One region of the Streptomyces sp. SAS_272 genome, then DNA from elsewhere that is predicted to be linked to it. Evidence: riboswitches for the same ligand, from Rfam matches in the RefSeq annotation. Region 1 holds a riboswitch; each other region holds the start of a gene.
The links. A riboswitch is a leader RNA that binds a small molecule or an ion and turns the genes downstream of it on or off. The one in region 1 is predicted to bind cobalamin.

Region 1 (4,789 bases):
GTACGTATCTCGCGAAATCCTAACGGTCCCTTAACGCCCAAATGGTGGGTCAGCCCTCCCTCCATGACCCCCCTCGCGGCTTACGCTCGCGCACGTGTTCAACATGACCGGTCTGCTCAAGCGCCTGGTGATCGGGCGGGCCATGCGCAGCGAAGAGCTGCACGAGACGCTGCTGCCCAAGCGGCTGGCCCTGCCGATCTTCGCCTCCGACCCGCTGTCGTCCGTGGCGTACGCGACCCAGGAGATCCTCCTGGTGCTCTCGCTCGGCGGGATGGCCTATCTGCACTTCACCCCGTGGATCGCGGCGACGGTGGTGCTGCTGTTGGCCGTGGTGGTGCTCTCCTACCGCCAGGTGGTCAGCGCGTACCCGAGCGGTGGCGGCTCGTACGAGGTCGCCTCGACGAACCTGGGGCCATCCGCCGGGCTCGTGGTCGCCGCGTCACTGCTCGTCGACTACGTCATGACAGTGGCCGTCTCGGTCGCCTCCGGCGTCGACAACATCATCTCGGCCGTGCCCGAACTCGCCGACCAACGCGTGAACCTGCGAGGCGTGCGCGAATCGGGCCGCGCCTTCGCCACGCCCACGTATCTCTTCGTCGGCGGCGTACTGATCATGATCGCGACGGGGCTCTTCCGGTATCTGGTCGGGGACGCGCCGGTCGCCGAGTCCGCCAAGTACGGCATCGCGGCGGAACCCGGGGACGCGCACCTGGCCGGTCTCGCCCTGGTGATGCTGGTGCTGCGCGCCTTCTCCCAGGGCTGTACCGCGCTCACCGGCGTGGAGTCGATCTCCAACGGTGTACCGGCCTTCCGCAAGCCCAAGCCGAAGAACGCGGCGACCACCATGGCCGTCATGGGCGCCATCTCCATCACCATGTTCATCGGCGTCACCGCACTGGCGCTCATCTCCAAGGTGCGCATCACCGAGGACTCCTGCCGCCTGACCGGCCTGGACGGAAGCTGCGAGAGCTACACCCAGCGCACCGTCATCGCCCAGATCGCCGCATCCGTCTTCGGCGGCGAGCACAGCATCGGCTTCTACTTCATCCAGGCCGCCACCGCCCTCATCCTGATCCTGGCCGCGAACACCGCCTTCAACGGCTTCCCATTGCTCACCTCGATCCTCGCCCAACACCGCTACCTGCCCCGCCAGCTGCACAACCGCGGCGACCGGCTCGCCTTCTCCAACGGCATCCTCGCCCTCGCGATCGTCGCCGGCCTGCTGCTGTGGGGCTTTAAGGCCAACGTCACCCAGCTCATCCACCTCTACATCCTGGGCGTCTTCACCTCCTTCACGCTCTCCCAGACGGGCATGGTCCGGCACTGGAACCGTGAACTGCGCACCGAACACGACCCGGCGCTGCGCCTCCGCCACAAGACGGCCCGCGCCATCAACGGCACCGGCGCCGTCTTCACCGGCCTGGTCCTGCTGGTCGTGCTGGCCACCAAGTTCACGCAGGGCGCGTGGCTCGCAGTGCTCGCCGCGAGCGTGCTCTATGTGATGATGCGCGGCATCCGCCGCCACTACGACGCCACCGCCACGGAGCTCGCCGTCACCGACCCACGCGCCGAACTCGTCCCGCCCAGCAGGGTGTTCGCGATCGTCCTGGTCTCCACGATCCACAAGCCGACCCTGCGCGCCCTCTCCTACGCCCGTGCCTTCCGCCCCGACCATCTGGAGGCCCTGACCGTCTCGGTCGACCGCGACGAGGCCACAGCCCTGCGCGGGCGCTGGGAGGAGTACGGCATCGAGGTCCCGCTGAAGATCATCGACTCCCCCTACCGGGAGGTGACCCGCCCGGTCGTCGACTACGTCCGCTCCATCCGCCGCGAGAGCCCCCGCGACGTCGTCGCCGTCTTCATCCCCGAATACGTCGTCGGCCACTGGTGGGAGAACCTCCTCCACAACCAGTCCGCCCTCTGGCTCAAGAGCCGCCTCCTCTTCACCCCAGGCGTCATGGTCACCAGCGTCCCCTGGCAGCTGACCTCCTCCGCCCGCGCCGACCGCCCGGCCGGCCGCGCCCCCGGTTCCGTCCGCCGCGGCGAACCCCCGAACTCGGACCAGCGCCCGGACAGTCCTGTTGGATCCGGGCGCCCGTAGCCGGCCCCACCGCAGCCGAGGCCGACGGTCTGGTGCTCAGCGGAACTCCGCGAGGCGTGCCCGCAATCCGAGCACCGTGAGCAGGCCCGCGGCAAGCAGTGCACCGCACGTCCACGGCAGCCCGGTTACGGCGGACCGGCCATCGCTCACCGAGGCGGCGAAGTGCTCACGGTTGATGACGATCAGCTGGTCGAGCGCGTCTATGTACGCGCCGAAGTGCGCGTTGGACATGCCCGGTTCCCAGCGGCCTCCAACGCTGCCAGGCGACGATGACCAGCAGGAACACGCCGACGAGGCGGGTCAGTGCGGGCAGAGGCGCGGTGGCGAACAGCAGCGTGTCGGCGACTGCGGCCGGGACGGCGCCGACAGCGAAGACGCCGACCAGGCGCCGGTCGACCTCGGGGCGGTTGAACCACACCTGGCGGCCGTTGCTGGCCAATTGGGCGACGGTGCGGACCGCCACAGCGTCTCGGGTGCCCAGGACGGCGACGAACACGGTCAGCAGCGGTACTCCGCCGCCGAACCCGGCGACCGCGGACAGGGCCGCGGTGCCGAAGGCGGCGACGACAAGGGCGATGACCTCCAGTACCTGTTCCACGCAGGGGATTCTTCCGCCCGCGGTGGCGGCCGGGCCGGGGGGGTCGCTTCCCACACATCGCCCTCCGGCGGAACACGGTGTTGGTTTCAGGTTCCACCAACAAACCAACCATCCGAATGATGGACGTGACACTCCGCCGGCCCGGACCGCCCCTTAGGCTGGCAGGTGCAGCTGGTTCGCCCCGTCCGCCAGGCGGGATGCGTCGCAAGAGGGAACCCGGTGGGAATCCGGGACTGCCCCGCAGCGGTGAACGGGAACGACCGCCGTCATACGCACTGGATCCGACGTACCGGGTCCGGGAAGCGACGGCCAGTAGGTGTCCTCCGGTCAGGAGGATGTGCCCGCGAGTCCGAAGACCTGCCAACTGCCCGTGTGCGGACCACTCCGCGCGCGGACATCCCGGTGACCTCGTGGGCGGGTCGGCGTTTCATATCGGCGGGCGGCCGTGGGCCGTTACCGTCCGGTTCGTCACCCCTTCGCGCTCTCGTCCCATCTCCGGGATCTCAGGGATTCATCTCGCGAAGGAGATCTCCGTGACCACCAAGTCCGCAGCCGCGGCAGCACGCGCCACCGTGTACGGCTACCCCCGCCAGGGCGCGAACCGGGAACTGAAGAAGGCCGTCGAGGGCTACTGGAAGGGCCGCGTCACCGCCGACGCCCTCCGGGCGACCGCCGCCGAGCTCCGCCGGGGCAACTGGCAGCAGCTCGCCGACGCAGGCATCCACGAGGTGCCCACCGGTGACTTCTCGTACTACGACCACGTCTTGGACACCACCGTCATGGTCGACGCGATCCCCGCCCGCCACCGGGAGGCCGTGGACGCCGACGCACTTGACGGTTTCTTCGCCATGGCGCGCGGCACCCAGGACATCGCCCCGTTGGAAATGACCAAGTGGTTCGACACCAACTACCACTACCTGGTGCCCGAGTTGGGCCCCGACACGGTCTTCACCGCGAACTCCGCCAAGCAGGTCGCGGAGCTGAAGGAGGCCCTGGCCCTTGGTCTCACCGCCCGGCCGGTCCTGGTCGGCCCCGTCACCTACCTTCTCCTGGCCAAGCCCGCCCCGGGTGTGCCAGCGGACTTCGAGCCGCTCACCCTGCTCGACCGGCTACTCCCGGTGTACGCCGAGGTCCTCGCCGACCTGCGCGCGGCCGGTGCGGAGTGGGTGCAGCTGGACGAGCCCGCCCTGGTCCAGGACCGCACCCCGGCCGAACTGAACGCCGCCACCCGCGCCTACCGGGACCTCGGCGCCCTCACCGACCGGCCCAAGCTCCTGGTCGCCTCCTACTTCGACCGCCTCGGCGACGCGCTGCCCGTGCTGGCCAAGGCGCCGGTGGAGGGGCTGGCCCTGGACTTCACCGAGGCAGCGGCAGCCAACCTGGACGCCCTGGCGGCCGTGGGCGGGCTGCCAGGCAAGCGCCTGGTCGCCGGCGTCGTCAGCGGGCGCAACGTCTGGATCAACGACCTGTCGAAGTCGCTGTCCACCCTCGGCACCCTCCTGGGGCTCGCCGACCGGGTCGACGTGTCCGCCTCCTGCTCCCTTCTGCACGTGCCGCTGGACGCGACGGCCGAGCGGGACATCGAGCCGCAGATCCCGCGCTGGCTGGCCTTCGCCCGGCAGAAGACCGCCGAGATCGCCACCCTCGCCAAGGGCCTGTCCCAGGGCACAGACACCATCAGCGCCGAACTGGCCGTCAACCGCGCAGACCTGGCCTCCCGCGCCAGTTCACCCATCACCAACGACCCAGCCGTCCGCGCCCGTGCCGAGGCCGTCACCGACACCGACGCCCGCCGCTCCCAGCCGTACGCCGAACGCGCCGCCGCCCAGCGTGCCCATCTGGGGCTGCCGCTGCTTCCGACCACCACCATCGGCTCGTTCCCGCAGACCGGTGAACTCCGCGTCGCCCGAGCCGACTTGCGGGCAGGACGGATCGACGCGGCCGGTTACGAGAAGCGCATCAAGGCGGAGATCCAGGAGGTGATCACCTTCCAGGAGAAGGCCGGCCTGGACGTCCTCGTGCACGGCGAGCCCGAACGCAACGACATGGTCCAGTACTTCGCCGAGCAGCTCACCGGATACCTCGCCACC
Region 2 (4,789 bases), on a different contig from region 1:
CTTTCGGCGTCGGGGGCCCTTTCGGTTTCGCCTTCGGAGGCGCCGCCCGTCGACCGGTCGACGCTCTGGTGGGTCGTCCTCCGCCCGGCAGGATCGGAAGGACCGGCGACGGGCTCCTCGGCCGACACCGGCGGAGGCGGCGCGAAGGCTCCCGGGTGCGGGACCGCGGTCGGCGCTGCGAGGCGGTCCAGGTCCCGCACGGCCGCCCGGTGGGCGTCGACCATGGCGGCCACGGGCGCCGGCAACCAGCCCTCTGTCAGCACCTGTTCGGCGCCGCCGGGAGCGCAGGCCGCCGAGAGCCGGTCGGGGTGGATCCTCAGGGCCGGGTCCTTGGCGTGACAAAGACTGATGATCTTGTCCAGTGGTTCGGGCACCAGGCTCAGGTCGGGCGACCCGTGGGCCACCTGGTAGAGCTGCGCCGCGCCCACCGCCCCGCCGAACGGCGAGCGTCCCGACGCGGCGAACGCGAGCACCGAGCCGAGGCAGAAGACGTCGCCCTCCGGGCCCATCGGATCCCCGGTGGCCTGCTCCGGGCACATGTAGTCGAGAGAGCCGAACAGGGTGCCGGAACCGGTGAGTTCATAACCGTCACGGGCGCGCACGATGCCGAAGTCGATGACCCGCGGGCCGTCCGCCGCGAGCAGCACGTTGGACGGTTTGAGGTCACGGTGCACGAGCCCTTCGGCGTGCACCGCGGTCAGCGCCTCGGCGACGCCCGCGCCCAGTGCGAGGACCGTCTCAGCGGGCAGCGGCCCGTGCGCGGCGACCGCCTCGGCCAAGGTGGGGCCGGGTACGTGGTCGGTGGCGAGCCAGGGTGTCTCGTCGTCCGGCGCGGCGTCCACGACGTGTGCCGTGTAGGGGCCGCCGACCGCCGCGGCGGCCGCCACCTCGCGCCGGAACCGGATCCGGAAGTTGTCGTCCTCCGCCATCTCGGGACGGATCACCTTGACCGCGACGACGCGGCCGGCCGACGACCGCGCCAGATAGACCCGGCCCATACCGCCTGCACCGAGCCGGGCCACGAGCCGGTACGGCCCGAGCTGCTCGGGGTCTTCTGGACGCAGTGGCTGCATGCCCTCGGCCGCCTGTTCTCGGTGGTGACGGGCGGAGATCCCGCCCACGCTGCGGGGGAAGGCCCGGCGGGTTCCGAACCACAGACTAGGCGCTGGAACGGCGGGCAGCAGTGCGTCCTCATACGCGGGTCCACGCACCTGGATGCAAGTGCCCGGTCGTCCTCCGGTTCCCCCACGTCCATGCGACGTCATGTCAGAGATCGGGTGACACGTGCTTTCCCTGCGGGAACAGTGCACGATGAGCAACAAGTGCACGATGAAAGCACATCGCGGGCGCGAGACCTCCGATGTGCCGAAGGTCACCCCCGTCGGCGCCCTCGACGCCTGTGGTAGCTTGCCGAGGCCAGTCGTACTCGTGTGCGCCCCCGGGCGCGCAGGGGTCAGGGAATCCGGTGAGACTCCGGAGCTGACGCGCAGCGGTAAGGGCGACGGGCGGGGCTTTCGGCCACTGGAACGCACCTGCGCTCCGGGAAGGCGCCTCGCCCGGGTGACCCCGAGTCCGAAGACCTGCTGGCGGCCTCCGGTGTCGCAGACCGGCCGGAGGAGCGCACCGTACGACCGGGCTTCGCGCTTGAGCCCTCGACGCCGAAGGAATCTCCGTGCCGTTCGCACGTCCCGTCCGCTCTGCCGTCCTGTTCCTGGCGGGCGCCCTCCTGTCGACCGGCTGCGGCGGCTCCGCAGCCCCCTCCGCTTCCTCCGCCGACGGTGCGGCCGGCAGCGACGCGGCCGGCCGGCCGGTCACGCTCGACAACTGCGGACAGCGGGTCCGGATCGACACGCCCCCTCGCCGGGCGGTCTCCCTGAACCAGGGCACCACGGAGATCATGCTCTCCCTCGGGCTCGCCGACCGGATGGCGGGCACCGCCACCTGGACCGACCCGCTGCCCAAGAGCCTCGAGAAGGCCGACGCCCGGGTGAAGCGGCTGGCCGACAACGCGCCCTCCTTCGAGAAGGTCCTGGACGCCGAACCGGACTTCGTGGCCGCCTCGTTCGCCTCCACGCTCGGCACGGGCGGCGTGGCCACCCGCGCCCAGTTCGAGAAGCTCGGGGTTGCTACCTACCTCTCCCCGTCCGACTGCGCCGGCAAGGACAACAGCGGCGGCGGCGACGGCGTCCGCACCGAGCCGCTGACCATGGACGCGGTCTACGGCGAAGTACGCGACCTGGCCCGGGTCTTCGGAGTCGAGAAGCGGGGGGAGAAACTGGTGTCCGACCTCAAGTCCCGGGTCGCCCGGGCCGCTTCGGGACTCGACGCCGAGAACGTCACCCTCCTCTACTGGTTCGCCAACTCCCAGTCCCCCTACCTGGCCGGCTGCTGCGGCGCCCCCGGCGTCATCACCCGCGAACTCGGCGCGAAGAACGTCTTCGACGACACCGAGGAGGAGTGGCCGCAGGTCAACTGGGAGACGGTCGCCGACCGCGACCCGGACGTCCTCGTCATCGGCGATCTGACCCGAAGGCAGCAGACGGCCGAGACGGCGGCCCGGAAGATCGCGTTCCTGGAGTCCGACCCGGTCACCAGGAACATGACCGCGGTGCGGAAGAAGCGGTACGTGCTCCTGTCCGGGCAGGCGATGAACCCGACCGTGCGCACGGTCGAGGGCGTGGAGAAGGTGGCGGCGGCACTGCGCGCGTACGGCCTCGCGGGATGAGCGCCGCGGGTCCGGCGGCCGCCGCGCCTGCGGCGGCGCGGGGGCTGCGCCACGTGCTGCTGTGGGCGGCCGGTCTCGCTCTGCTGTGCGGGTCCCTCGCCGTGGCGATCACCATCGGCCCTGCGGACATCGCGGTCGGGGACGTGTGGTCCACGGTGGCCGCCCATCTCGGCTTCGGCAGGGCCGGGTTGACGCCGCTGAGAGACGGCATCGTGTGGAATCTGCGGCTGCCACGGACCCTGCTGGCCGCGGTGTGCGGCGCCGGCCTCGCCGTGTGCGGCGCGGTGATGCAGTCCCTGCTGCGCAATCCGCTCGCCGACCCGTTCGTCCTCGGGATCTCCTCCGGCGCCTCGACGGGCGCGGTCGTGGTGGTCGTGCTCGGGGCGGGCGGCGGGGCCCTGTCGGTGTCCGGCGGTGCGTTCGTCGGTGCGACGGTCTCCTTCGCGCTGGTGCTGCTGCTCAGTCACACGCTGGGCGGTGACACGGACCGGGTGGTGCTGGCCGGGGTGGCGGCGATGCAGTTGTTCTCCGCGCTCACCTCGTTCGTCGTCATGACGACCGCCGACGCGGAGACCACCCGCGGGGTCATGTTCTGGCTGCTCGGCTCGCTCAGCGGGGCCGACTGGGCGGACGTGGGCCTGGGTCTTGCGGTGCTGGCCGCGGTGCTGCTGGTGTGCACCGGGTACGCGACGACCCTGGACGCCTTCGCGTTCGGGCAGGACGCCGCCGCGTCGCTGGGCGTGCACGTGGCCCGCACGCGGCTGGTCCTGCTGTGCGCCACCGCCCTGCTGACGGCCACTCTGGTCAGTGCGGCGGGGGCGATCGGCTTCGTGGGCCTCGTGCTCCCGCACGCGGCCCGGGCCCTGACGGGTCCCGGGCACACCCGGCTGCTGCCGGCCACCGCGCTGGCGGGGGCGGTGTTCCTGGTGTGGGTGGACACCCTCGCCCGCACCGTCCTGGACCCGCAGGAGGTGCCGGTGGGCGTGGTGACCTCGCTGATCGGCGTCCCCGCGTTCGTCCTCGTGCTGTACCGGACCAGGAGGGCGCGATGACCGGGACCGCCGAGGACGCCGGCCTGCGCGGCGACCGCCTCGCCTACGCGGCGGGCGGCTCGCTGATCCTGGACGGGGTCGGCCTCACGCTGCGCCCGGGGACCGTCACCGGCCTGCTCGGGCCGAACGGTTCCGGCAAGTCCACGCTGCTGCGTCTGCTCGCCGGCGTCCTCGCCCCCGCCTCGGGCGTCGTCACCCTCGACGGCCGCCCGCTGGCACAGGTCGGGCGGCGGGCGGTCGCCCGGCGCATCGCCGTCGTCGAGCAACAGGCCGACGCTCAGGTCGCGTTGAGCGTTCTGGACGTCGTACGCCTGGGCCGGGTCCCGCATCGCCGGGCCTGGGGCGCCGCCTCGGCCGCGGACGAGGCAGCGGTCCGTTCCGCGCTGGAGCGGACCGGCCTCGGCGACAAGGCCGACCGTCTGTGGCACACCCTCTCCGGCGGGGAACGCCAGCGTGTCCAGGTCGCCCGCGCGCTCGCCCAGCAGCCGCGGGAGCTGCTCCTGGACGAGCCCACCAACCACCTCGACATCCAGCACCAGCTCGCGCTGCTGGACCTGATCACCGGACTCGGAGTGACCAGTGTCGTCGCGCTGCACGATCTGAATCTGGCCGCGATGTACTGCGACCGGGTCGTCGTCCTGAAGGAGGGCAGGGCGGTGGCCGGCGGCACACCCCAGGAGGTGCTCACCGAGGCGCTGATCGCCGACGTCTACGGGGTGCGGGCCGGCCTCACCCGCGACGGCCCCGACGGCCGCCCGCACATACGCTTCCTGGGCGTCCTGCCGACCGGGCGGAACGGAAAGCAGGACGGGGAGCAGCAGGACGGCCAAGGGCGGGGCGGAGGCAGCGGCACGAGCACGGCGGCGTGCGGCGACCGGCGACCGAAGCCCTGACCGTGGGTCGCGGGACGGGCGGCGCCCCCGTCCGTGCGCGCGACCACGCCCTGCGCGCCACGTCCTCCGCGCGACCACGCCCTGCGCGCCGCGCCGGGAGACCCTACGTTGATGACCTC
Region 3 (4,789 bases), on a different contig from region 1:
GTCTCGGGCGTCAGCCACAACGGGCCGGCGGGGCCGGTGCCGACCACCACGACGTCCCCGAGGGACCGCACGGGACGCTCGGCGTCGACCCGGCTGGGCAGCACGGCCACCGAGAAGTACGGCACCGACTCCGGGTCCACGTCCGCCAGTTCGCCGGTCCGCTCCCCGCTCATCGTGGCCCGCTCCACGTACCGCGCCTCGTCCAGCCGTCCCGCCGCCTCCAGCGCGCGCCGCACCTTGGGGAAGGTGCGGCCGAGCTTCATCACCACGGCCACGTCGGTGGCGGCGAGCCGCGCCGTCAGCTCCTCCTCGGGCAGCGTGCCCGGCAGCACCGTCAGCACCTCCTCGCCCTCGGCGAGCGGGGCGCCCAGCCGGGCGGCGGCGGCGGACACCGACGTGACACCGGGGACGACCTCGGTCTCGTAACGGTCGGCGAGCCGTTTGTGCATGTGCATGTAGGAGCCGTAGAACAGCGGATCGCCCTCGGCGAGCACCGCGACCGTGCGTCCCGCGTCGAGATGCACGGCCAGCCGGGCGGCCGCCTCGGCGTAGAACTCGTCCATGGCGCCCTGGTAGCCGCCCGGGTGGTCGGTGGTCTCCGTGGTGACCGGGTAGACCAGCCGCTCCTCGACATGGTCGGCGCGCAGGTGCTTCGCCGCGATCGAGCGGGCGATGGACCGGCCGTGCCGGGCGCTGTGATACGCGATCACGTCCGCCTCGCCGATCACCTCGACGGCCCGTACGGTCATCAGGGAGGGGTCGCCGGGGCCGAGCCCCACGCCGTACAGCTTGCCGCTCATTCTTCCTCGCTCGCGATCGCGTTGAGCGCGGCGGCCGCGATGGCGCTGCCGCCACGGCGTCCGCGCACCACCAGGTACTCCAGGCCGAGCGTGTTCGCCGCCAGGGCGTCCTTCGACTCGGCCGCGCCGATGAACCCGACCGGCGCGCCGATCACGGCGGCGGGACGGGGCGCGCCCTCCTCGATCATCTCCAGCAGCCGGAAGAGGGCGGTGGGCGCGTTGCCGACGGCGACCACCGAGCCCTCGAGCCGGTCCCGCCACAGCTCCAGCGCGGCGGCGGTGCGCGTGGTGCCCAGCCGCGCCGCCAGTTCCGGCACGCTCGGGTCGGACAGCGTGCACAGCACGTCGTTGGCGGCGGGCAGCCGACGGCGGGTCACTCCGCTGGCCACCATCTGCACATCGGTGAAGATCGGCGCGCCGGCCCGCAGCGCCTCGCGGGCGCGGGCGACGACGCACGGCGTGTACGCCAGGTCTTGTACGAGGTCGACCATCCCGCAGGCGTGGATCATCCGGACCGCGACCTGGCTGACGTCGGCGGGCAGCCCTTCGAGGTCCGACTCCGCGCGGATGGTGGCGAAGGACCGGCGGTAGATGGCCGCTCCGTCCTTCTCGTAGTCGTAGCTGCTCACGGTGTTCGTCTCGCTGCTCTCGATGGTGGTACGGCTCATGAGGTGATCGCCGCCAGGGCGGCGGCGAGGTCGTCGGGGTCGGTCATCGGTGCGGTGAGCGTCGGACGGCCCGACCGCACTGCGGACAGCCGGTAGCCGCCGTCCTCGGAGGCGACCACGTCGATCCGGTCGCCGTGCGGGTGTCCGCAGCGCCGTTCGCAGCCGGACCAGTACAGCGGGAGGGGGCAGGCGCCGGCCGCGTCGACAGTGTCGGCCGCGTCGGCCCGGACGTCGGCGTGGGATTTGCCACACCCGGGCCGTCCGACGCACGCGCCGACCCGCGGCCAGGGCGAGGCCGGATCGGTGACGAGACCGGCCGCGGCGAGCCGCGCGAGCGACTCGGCACGCTGCCGCGGGGACTGGTCCGGCGCCGGGACGACGACTCCGCGCCACGGGGTCAGCCGCAGCCCGGTCCCGGCGACCCCCGTCAACTCCCGCCACTGGCGGGCGGAGAGCCGCCCGAGCGGCACATGCGCGGACAGGGCGTCGCCGACGACGCCGGGCGAGGGCCCAGGGGCGACCGCGGCGGCGACCTCCGTCAGGGACGAACGGACGATTCCGCCGGCGTCCAGGCGGCGGCGTACCCGATCGGTCAACTCGCCTTCGGGCAGGTTGAGTTCGGCCACCCGCCAGACTCCGCCGCCGGACTCCCGTACGGCTTCCAGGAACGTCTCGGCCGCCAGCAGCGCGGCCCGCGGCGCGTCCTGCGCGGACACCCGCACCGCACCCGGATCGAGCACCGCGCCGCCGTCGCCGGTCGCCCGCAGCGTCACGTCCGCGCCGAGCCCGGCGACGTCCCCGCGCCCGTCGTCCAGGGCGAACAGGAACCGGCCCGACAGCTCCCGCGCCGGTCCGCTCCCGCACAGCGCCGCGTCGAGATCCGACAGCCAGGGCCCCACGTCGTGCAGACCGCGGCCGTCCAGGCCGGACAACGGTGAGGCGACGATGTTGCGCACCCGCTCGTGCCCGGGGGAGGGCAGCAGCCCGGCCGCGTCCAGCACGGCCGCGAGCTCCGCGCCGCAGCCGTCCGCGAGGCCCCGCAACTGCACGTTGCCGCGCGAGGTCAGATGGACGTCCCCGTCGCCCAGCCGCCCGGCCGCCTCGCCCAGCGCCTCGGCCTGACGGACGCTCAGCACCCCGCCGGGCACCCGGACCCGGGCCAACGCCCCGTCGTCCGCCGCATGCAGCCGCAACGCCCCGGGGCAGGCGTCACCGCGGTCCCGTGAGACCGCTGTGGCCTGGGATGTTGGACGGAGGTCAGCCGAGGACATGGCGGCGAGCATACCCACGTCCACCTGGGAGGTATGCCTGTGCCCTCTTCCCCCGCCCCTTACTATGCTCTGCGGTGGATCATCCGGTCCGCCAACGCCACGACGGCGACAGGGGAGGAAGCCCGGTGCGAATCCGGCGCGGTCCCGCCACTGTGAGCCCGGCCCTCAGAAGCCGGGCGAGTCAGGAACTCCCGCCGTCCGACACCGCCCGGGGCGCGGACACCCCGAGGAAGGCCGACGTCCCATGATCCTTCTGCTGTCGACGTCCGACACCGACCTGCTGAGCGCCCGCGCCGCAGCCGGCCCGGTCCCGTACCGCTTCGCCAACCCGGCCCGGCTCGCCCTCGACGACCTCCCCGCGCTCCTCGACGGCGCCGACCTCGTCGTCGTACGCCTCCTCGGCGGGGTGCGCGCCTGGCAGGACGGCCTCGACCTGCTGCTCGCCGACGGCCGCCCGGTCGTCGTCCTGACCGGTGAACAGGCCCCCGACGCCCAGCTGATGGCCGCCTCCACGGTTCCCGTGGGCATCGCAGCCGAGGCCCACGCCTATCTCGCCCACGGCGGACCCGCCAACCTCGAGCAGCTCGCCCGCTTCCTCTCCGACACGGTCCTGCTCACCGGTCACGGCTTCGACTCCCCGGCGTCCGCCCCCACCTGGGGTCCGCTGGAGCGGCCGGCGCGGGACGACGCCCCCGGGGTCCCGACGATCGCCGTGCTGTACTACCGGGCCCATCACATGAGCGGCAACACCGCCTTCGTGCACGCCCTGTGCGACGCCGTCGAGGCGTCCGGCGCCCGGGCGCTCCCGCTGTACGTCGCCTCCCTGCGCGCCCCCGAGCCGGAACTGATCGAGGAGCTGCGGGCCGCCGACGCGATCGTCGCCACGGTGCTCGCCGCGGGCGGCACCCGCCCCGCCGAGGCCTCGGCGGGCGGCGACGACGAGTCCTGGGACGCGGGCGCGCTGACCTCCCTGGACGTCCCGATCCTCCAGGCGCTGTGCCTGACCTCCTCACGGACCGACTGGGAGTCGAGCGACGAGGGCGTCTCCCCGCTGGACGCGGCCGGCCAGATCGCCGTCCCGGAGTTCGACGGCCGGCTGATCACCGTCCCGTTCTCCTTCAAGGAGATCGACGCCGACGGACTGCCCGCCTACGTCGCCGACCCCGAACGGGCGGCCCGCGTCGCCGGCATCGCCGTACGCCATGCCCGGCTGCGCCACATCCCGCCGGCCGACAAGCGTCTCGCGCTCGTCCTCTCCGCCTATCCCACCAAGCACTCCCGGATCGGCAACGCGGTCGGCCTGGACACTCCCGCCAGCGCCGTCGCGCTGCTGCGCCGGCTGCGCGAGGAGGGCTACGACTTCGGGACGGACGCCGAGGTGCCGGGGCTGGCCTCCGGCGACGGCGACGAGCTGATCCGGGCGCTCATCGAGGCGGGCGGCCACGACCAGGACTGGCTCACCGAGGAGCAGCTGGCGCGCAACCCGGTGCGGATCGCGGCGGCGGACTACCGCCGCTGGTTCGCCGCGCTGCCCGAGGAGCTGCGCACGTCCGTCGAGGAGCACTGGGGCCCGCCGCCCGGCGAGATGTTCGTCGACCGCAGCCGCAACCCGGAGGGCGACATCGTCCTCGCCGCCCTGCGCTTCGGCAACCTGCTGATCCTCATCCAGCCCCCGCGCGGCTTCGGCGAGAACCCGATCGCCATCTACCACGACCCGGACCTGCCGCCCTCGCACCACTACCTGGCCGCGTACCGCTGGATCGCCGCGCGGACCGAGGACGGCGGCTTCGGCGCCGACGCGATGATCCACCTCGGCAAGCACGGCAACCTGGAGTGGCTGCCCGGCAAGAACGCCGGCCTGTCCGCCGCCTGCGGCCCCGACGCCGCCCTCGGCGACCTCCCCCTGGTCTACCCCTTCCTGGTCAACGACCCGGGCGAGGGCACCCAGGCCAAGCGCCGCGCGCACGCCACCCTGGTCGACCACCTCGTACCGCCGATGGCCCGCGCCGACTCCTACGGCGACATCGCGCGGCTCGAGCAACTCCTCGAC
Region 4 (4,789 bases), on a different contig from region 1:
GCCTCCTGGGCGAACCGCTGCCTGGCCAGCCGTTCGAAGTTCAGGTCGGCGCCGTCCGCCGCGTCGCGCAGTCTGATCGGCACCGGTACGGCGTTCTGACGGGCCAGGAGTTCCGTGAGCCGCACGAGGACGGCGGTCTTCCCCGCGCCTACGCCGCCGACGAGCAGATACGGCCGCCGGGTGTCGCGCTCCCGGAGCCGCTCGGCGATGACCTGGGCGATGTCCTCGCGGCCGACGATCTCGCGGGTGTCGTATCCGGCGGTGGGCACCAGCCGCCGGGGATCGCGCAGGGCCTTGGTGAGATATCGCCGCTTGGTCCAGCGGTACCACCAGAACAGGAAGAGCGCGGCGGCGATCGAGGCGGCGAGGACCGGGCCGACGAACCGGGAGACGATCTCGAAACCCTGGTTCTTCTGCCGCCACTTCTCGAAGCGGGTCGTGTCCTGCGTGACGAGGATGAACACGCCCTCCCCGATCCAGGCGAGCACCGCCAGCACGGCGACCAGCCAGATCGCCCGGGTGACGTTGGCGTAGGAGACCCACCGGCGCCACTTCTTGGGCCGGGCGACGCCGCGGCGCGCCTCCAGACGGAGCGTCAGGGAGTGCCAGCGGCCGACGAGCCCGTGTCCGAGGCGAGTTCCCGCTCGCCGGAAAGGCAGAGTGGCCATCGGCGCGTCGCGCGGTCGCTCCTTGCCGGGCGGATGGCGGACGACCCTCGTCATGGCGTTCTCCTTGCGCGTTCCGGGATCGGTTTCCCGGCACGGAGGACTCGCGGGGCAGAGGATTCACGCGGCGCCGACGGCTACTTCCATGGAAACACTCCCGAGAGCCGCCGCAACCCGGGCGTCCGGCAGACTCTGGGCCATGGACATCGCCGTACGACCGGTCACACCCGCCGAGCACGAGACCCTGGGCGACATCACCGCCCGCGCCTACCTGGACGACGGCCTCCTCGACTTCGGAGGGAGCGACCCGTACCTGCACGAACTGAGGGACGTCGCGAAGCGGGCGGCGACCGCCGAGGTTCTGGTGGCGGTGGACGGCGAGCGGCTGCTGCTCGGCGGCGTCACCTTCGTCCCGGGCTCCGGTCCCATGGCCGATCTGGCCCGCGCCGGCGAGACGGAGATCAGGATGCTGGCCGTCGCACGCCAGGCTCGCGGCCGGGGGGTCGGCGAGGCTCTGGTGCGGGCCTGCGTCGCACGGGCGCGCGCCGTGGAAGGCTGCACGACCGTCGTCCTGTCGACCCAGCGCTCCATGAGCGCGGCCCACCGCCTGTACGAACGCCTCGGCTTCGTCCGTACACCGGAGCGGGACTGGAGGCCCCTGCCGGAGCTGGACGACATCACTCTGCTCACCTACCAGTTGACGCTCTGAAACCATCGCGACACAACATCTGGGGGTGGCGTGACAGGCGAGCACAAGATGTATGCTCATGCTCGCTGTCGCCGCAGGGGAATCCGGTGCGAATCCGGAACTGTCCCGCAACGGTGTACTCGCGTGCATCCCTACCCATATGGGCACGCCTGTTCAGTCCGAGGTCCTGCCGACAGCGCGCCCGGCCGTCCGGTCCGGGTGCCCTGACGTCCGGGCCTCGTGGAGTGGGCCGGTGGACGCGACGCCCCCGCGCGCTCGTGTGCTGCCCCCTGCCCTGCGCCAGGCCCCTTGCCGAGCGAGGGAGAGCCCCCACGTGACCATCGCGCCAGCCGAACCGGCCTCAGTCACCGAGCTGAAGACCGACGGTCCCGGGACCGCGTTGCTGCGTACCCTGACCGAGCTGACCGCCGATCTGCCCGACGCCGACCCCGGCCGGGTCGCTGCCGCCGCGCTGCGCGGCCGGTCTGCGCGGGCCGCCTCCGAGATCACCGCGGAGCTGCGCGAGCTGGCCACGGAGGCGGCCGCCGGCCTGATCTCCGAGGACCCGGCCTACTCGAAGCTGGCCGCCCGGCTGCTGACGATCGGCATCGCCGCGGAGGCCGCCTCCCAGGGCGTCACGTCGTTCACCGAGTCGGTCGCCGTCGGGCACCGCGAGGGTCTGATCGCGGACCGCACCGCCGAGTTCGTGCGCATCCACGCGGCCCGCCTCGACGCGCTGATCGACACCGCCGCCGACGACCGCTTCGGCTACTTCGGACTGCGCACCCTGCACAGCCGCTACCTGCTGCGGCACCCGATCACCCGCAAGGTCGTCGAGACGCCCCAGCACTTCCTGCTGCGCGTCGCCGCCGGTCTTGCGGAGGACGACACGGCCCGCGCCCTGGACGAGGTCGCGGCGCTCTACCGGCTGATGAGCCGACTGGACTACCTCCCGTCCTCCCCCACGCTCTTCAACTCCGGCACCCGGCATCCGCAGATGTCGTCCTGCTACCTGCTCGACTCCCCGCTGGACGAGCTGGACTCCATCTACGACCGCTACCACCAGGTCGCGCGGCTGTCGAAGCACGCCGGCGGCATCGGGCTGTCGTACTCCCGCATCCGCAGCCGGGGTTCGCTGATCCGCGGCACCAACGGGCACTCCAACGGCATCGTGCCGTTCCTCAAGACGCTGGACGCCTCCGTCGCCGCCGTGAACCAGGGCGGCCGGCGCAAGGGCGCGGCGGCGGTCTACCTGGAGACCTGGCACTCCGACATCGAGGAGTTCCTGGAGCTGCGGGACAACACCGGCGAGGACGCCCGGCGTACGCACAACCTGAACCTCGCGCACTGGATCCCGGACGAGTTCATGCGCCGGGTCAACGCCGACGAGCCGTGGTCGCTGTTCTCCCCGGCCGACGTGCCCGAGCTGGTCGATCTGTGGGGCGACGAGTTCGACGCGGCCTACCGCAGGGCCGAGTCCGCCGGTCTGGCCAGGAAGACCATCCCGGCCCGAGACCTGTACGGCCGCATGATGCGCACCCTCGCGCAGACCGGCAACGGCTGGATGACCTTCAAGGACGCGGCCAACCGCACCGCCAACCAGACGGCCGAGCCGGGCCACGTCGTGCACTCCTCCAACCTGTGCACGGAGATCCTGGAGGTCACGGACGACGGCGAGACGGCGGTGTGCAACCTGGGCTCGGTGAACCTGGGCGCGTTCGTCGACACCGCGAACGGCGACATCGACTGGGAGCGGCTGGACGAGACCGTCCGCACGGCGGTCACGTTCCTCGACCGCGTCGTCGACATCAACTTCTACCCGACCGAGCAGGCAGGCCGTTCCAACGCCCGCTGGCGTCCGGTCGGGCTGGGCGCGATGGGCCTCCAGGACGTCTTCTTCAAGCTGCGGCTGCCCTTCGACTCGCCCGAGGCCAAGGCCCTTTCCACCCGTATCGCCGAGCGCGTCATGCTCGCCGCCTACGAGGCCTCCGCCGACCTGGCCGAGCGCAGCGGCCCGCTGCCGGCCTGGGAGAAGACCCGCACGGCCAGGGGCGTGCTGCACCCGGACCACTACGGCGTCGAGTTCGCCTGGCCCGAGCGCTGGGCGGCGCTGCGCGAGCGGATCGCCTCGACGGGGCTGCGCAACTCCCTGCTGCTCGCCATCGCGCCCACCGCCACCATCGCCTCCATCGCGGGCGTCTACGAGTGCATCGAGCCGCAGGTGTCGAACCTGTTCAAGCGCGAGACGCTGTCCGGCGAGTTCCTCCAGGTCAACTCGTACCTGGTGCGCGAGCTCAAGGAGCTCGGCGTCTGGGACGCCCGCACCCGTGAGGCGTTGCGCGAGGCGAACGGCTCGGTGCAGGGCTTCGCGTGGATCCCGGCCGAGGTGCGGGACCTGTACCGCACGGCATGGGAGATCCCCCAGCGCGGCCTGATCGACATGGCCGCCGCCCGTACCCCGTACCTGGACCAGGCGCAGTCGCTGAACCTGTTCCTGGAGACGCCGACGATCGGCAAGCTCTCCTCCATGTACGCGTACGCCTGGAAGTCGGGCCTGAAGACGACGTACTACCTGCGCTCTCGCCCGGCCACCCGGATCGCCCGGGCCGCCAGGGCCCAGGCGCAGCCCGAGAACACCATCCCCGTGCAGCAGGCCGCCGACCCCGACGCCGTCGCCTGCTCCCTGGAGAACCCCGAGTCCTGCGAGGCCTGCCAGTAATGACCACCGCACCCGAGAAGACCGAGAAGAACCTGCTCGACCCGGGCTTCGAGCTGACCCTGCGCCCGATGCGCTACCCCGACTTCTACGAGCGCTACCGGGACGCCATCAAGAACACCTGGACCGTCGAGGAGGTCGACCTCCACTCGGACGTCACCGACCTGGCGAAGCTGTCCGAGGGCGAGCAGCACATGATCGGCCGGCTGGTCGCGTTCTTCGCGACGGGCGACTCGATCGTGGCGAACAACCTCGTGCTCACGCTGTACAAGCACATCAACTCCCCCGAGGCCCGCCTGTACCTGTCCCGGCAGCTCTTCGAGGAGGCCGTGCACGTCCAGTTCTATCTGACGCTGCTGGACACCTATCTGCCCGACCCGGACGACCGGGCGGCGGCCTTCGCGGCGGTGGAGAACATCCCGTCCATCCGGGAGAAGGCCGAGTTCTGCTTCAAGTGGATCAACGAGGTGGAGAAGCTGGAGCGGCTGGAGTCGCAGGCCGACCGGCGCCGCTTCCTGCTCAACCTGATCTGCTTCGCCGCGTGCATCGAGGGCCTGTTCTTCTACGGCGCGTTCGCGTACGTCTACTGGTTCCGCAGCCGGGGCCTGCTGCACGGCCTGGCCACCGGGACCAACTGGGTGTTCCGCGACGAGACCATGCACATGAGCTTCGCCTTCGAGGTGGTCGACACCGTCCGCAAGGAGGAGCCGGAGCTCTTCG

Region 2: another riboswitch for cobalamin. It lies ahead of ACN6LD_RS35360 (ABC transporter substrate-binding protein); the one in region 1 lies ahead of metE (5-methyltetrahydropteroyltriglutamate--homocysteine S-methyltransferase).
Region 3: another riboswitch for cobalamin. It lies ahead of cobN (cobaltochelatase subunit CobN); the one in region 1 lies ahead of metE (5-methyltetrahydropteroyltriglutamate--homocysteine S-methyltransferase).
Region 4: another riboswitch for cobalamin. It lies ahead of ACN6LD_RS35875 (ribonucleoside-diphosphate reductase subunit alpha); the one in region 1 lies ahead of metE (5-methyltetrahydropteroyltriglutamate--homocysteine S-methyltransferase).

Annotation. Positions count from the first base shown of each region.
Region 1 is NZ_JBMNDR010000014.1:114,949-119,737, reverse strand. It holds gene ACN6LD_RS12085 (amino acid permease) at 104-2,101, shown strand; gene ACN6LD_RS12080 (TSUP family transporter) at 2,268-2,699, opposite strand; cobalamin riboswitch at 2,855-3,078, shown strand; gene metE (5-methyltetrahydropteroyltriglutamate--homocysteine S-methyltransferase) at 3,233-4,789, shown strand, end outside.
Region 2 is NZ_JBMNDR010000092.1:26,891-31,679, forward strand. It holds gene ACN6LD_RS35355 (protein kinase domain-containing protein) at 1-1,073, opposite strand, end outside; cobalamin riboswitch at 1,456-1,582, shown strand; gene ACN6LD_RS35360 (ABC transporter substrate-binding protein) at 1,673-2,725, shown strand; gene ACN6LD_RS35365 (FecCD family ABC transporter permease) at 2,722-3,777, shown strand; gene ACN6LD_RS35370 (ABC transporter ATP-binding protein) at 3,774-4,670, shown strand.
Region 3 is NZ_JBMNDR010000026.1:11,180-15,968, forward strand. It holds gene ACN6LD_RS16970 (precorrin-2 C(20)-methyltransferase) at 1-800, opposite strand, end outside; gene ACN6LD_RS16975 (precorrin-8X methylmutase) at 797-1,468, opposite strand; gene ACN6LD_RS16980 (cobalamin biosynthesis protein CobG) at 1,465-2,751, opposite strand; cobalamin riboswitch at 2,798-2,949, shown strand; gene cobN (cobaltochelatase subunit CobN) at 2,984-4,789, shown strand, end outside.
Region 4 is NZ_JBMNDR010000096.1:18,408-23,196, reverse strand. It holds gene ACN6LD_RS35885 (ATP-binding protein) at 1-722, opposite strand, end outside; gene ACN6LD_RS35880 (GNAT family N-acetyltransferase) at 865-1,374, shown strand; cobalamin riboswitch at 1,427-1,562, shown strand; gene ACN6LD_RS35875 (ribonucleoside-diphosphate reductase subunit alpha) at 1,688-4,072, shown strand; gene ACN6LD_RS35870 (ribonucleotide-diphosphate reductase subunit beta) at 4,072-4,789, shown strand, end outside.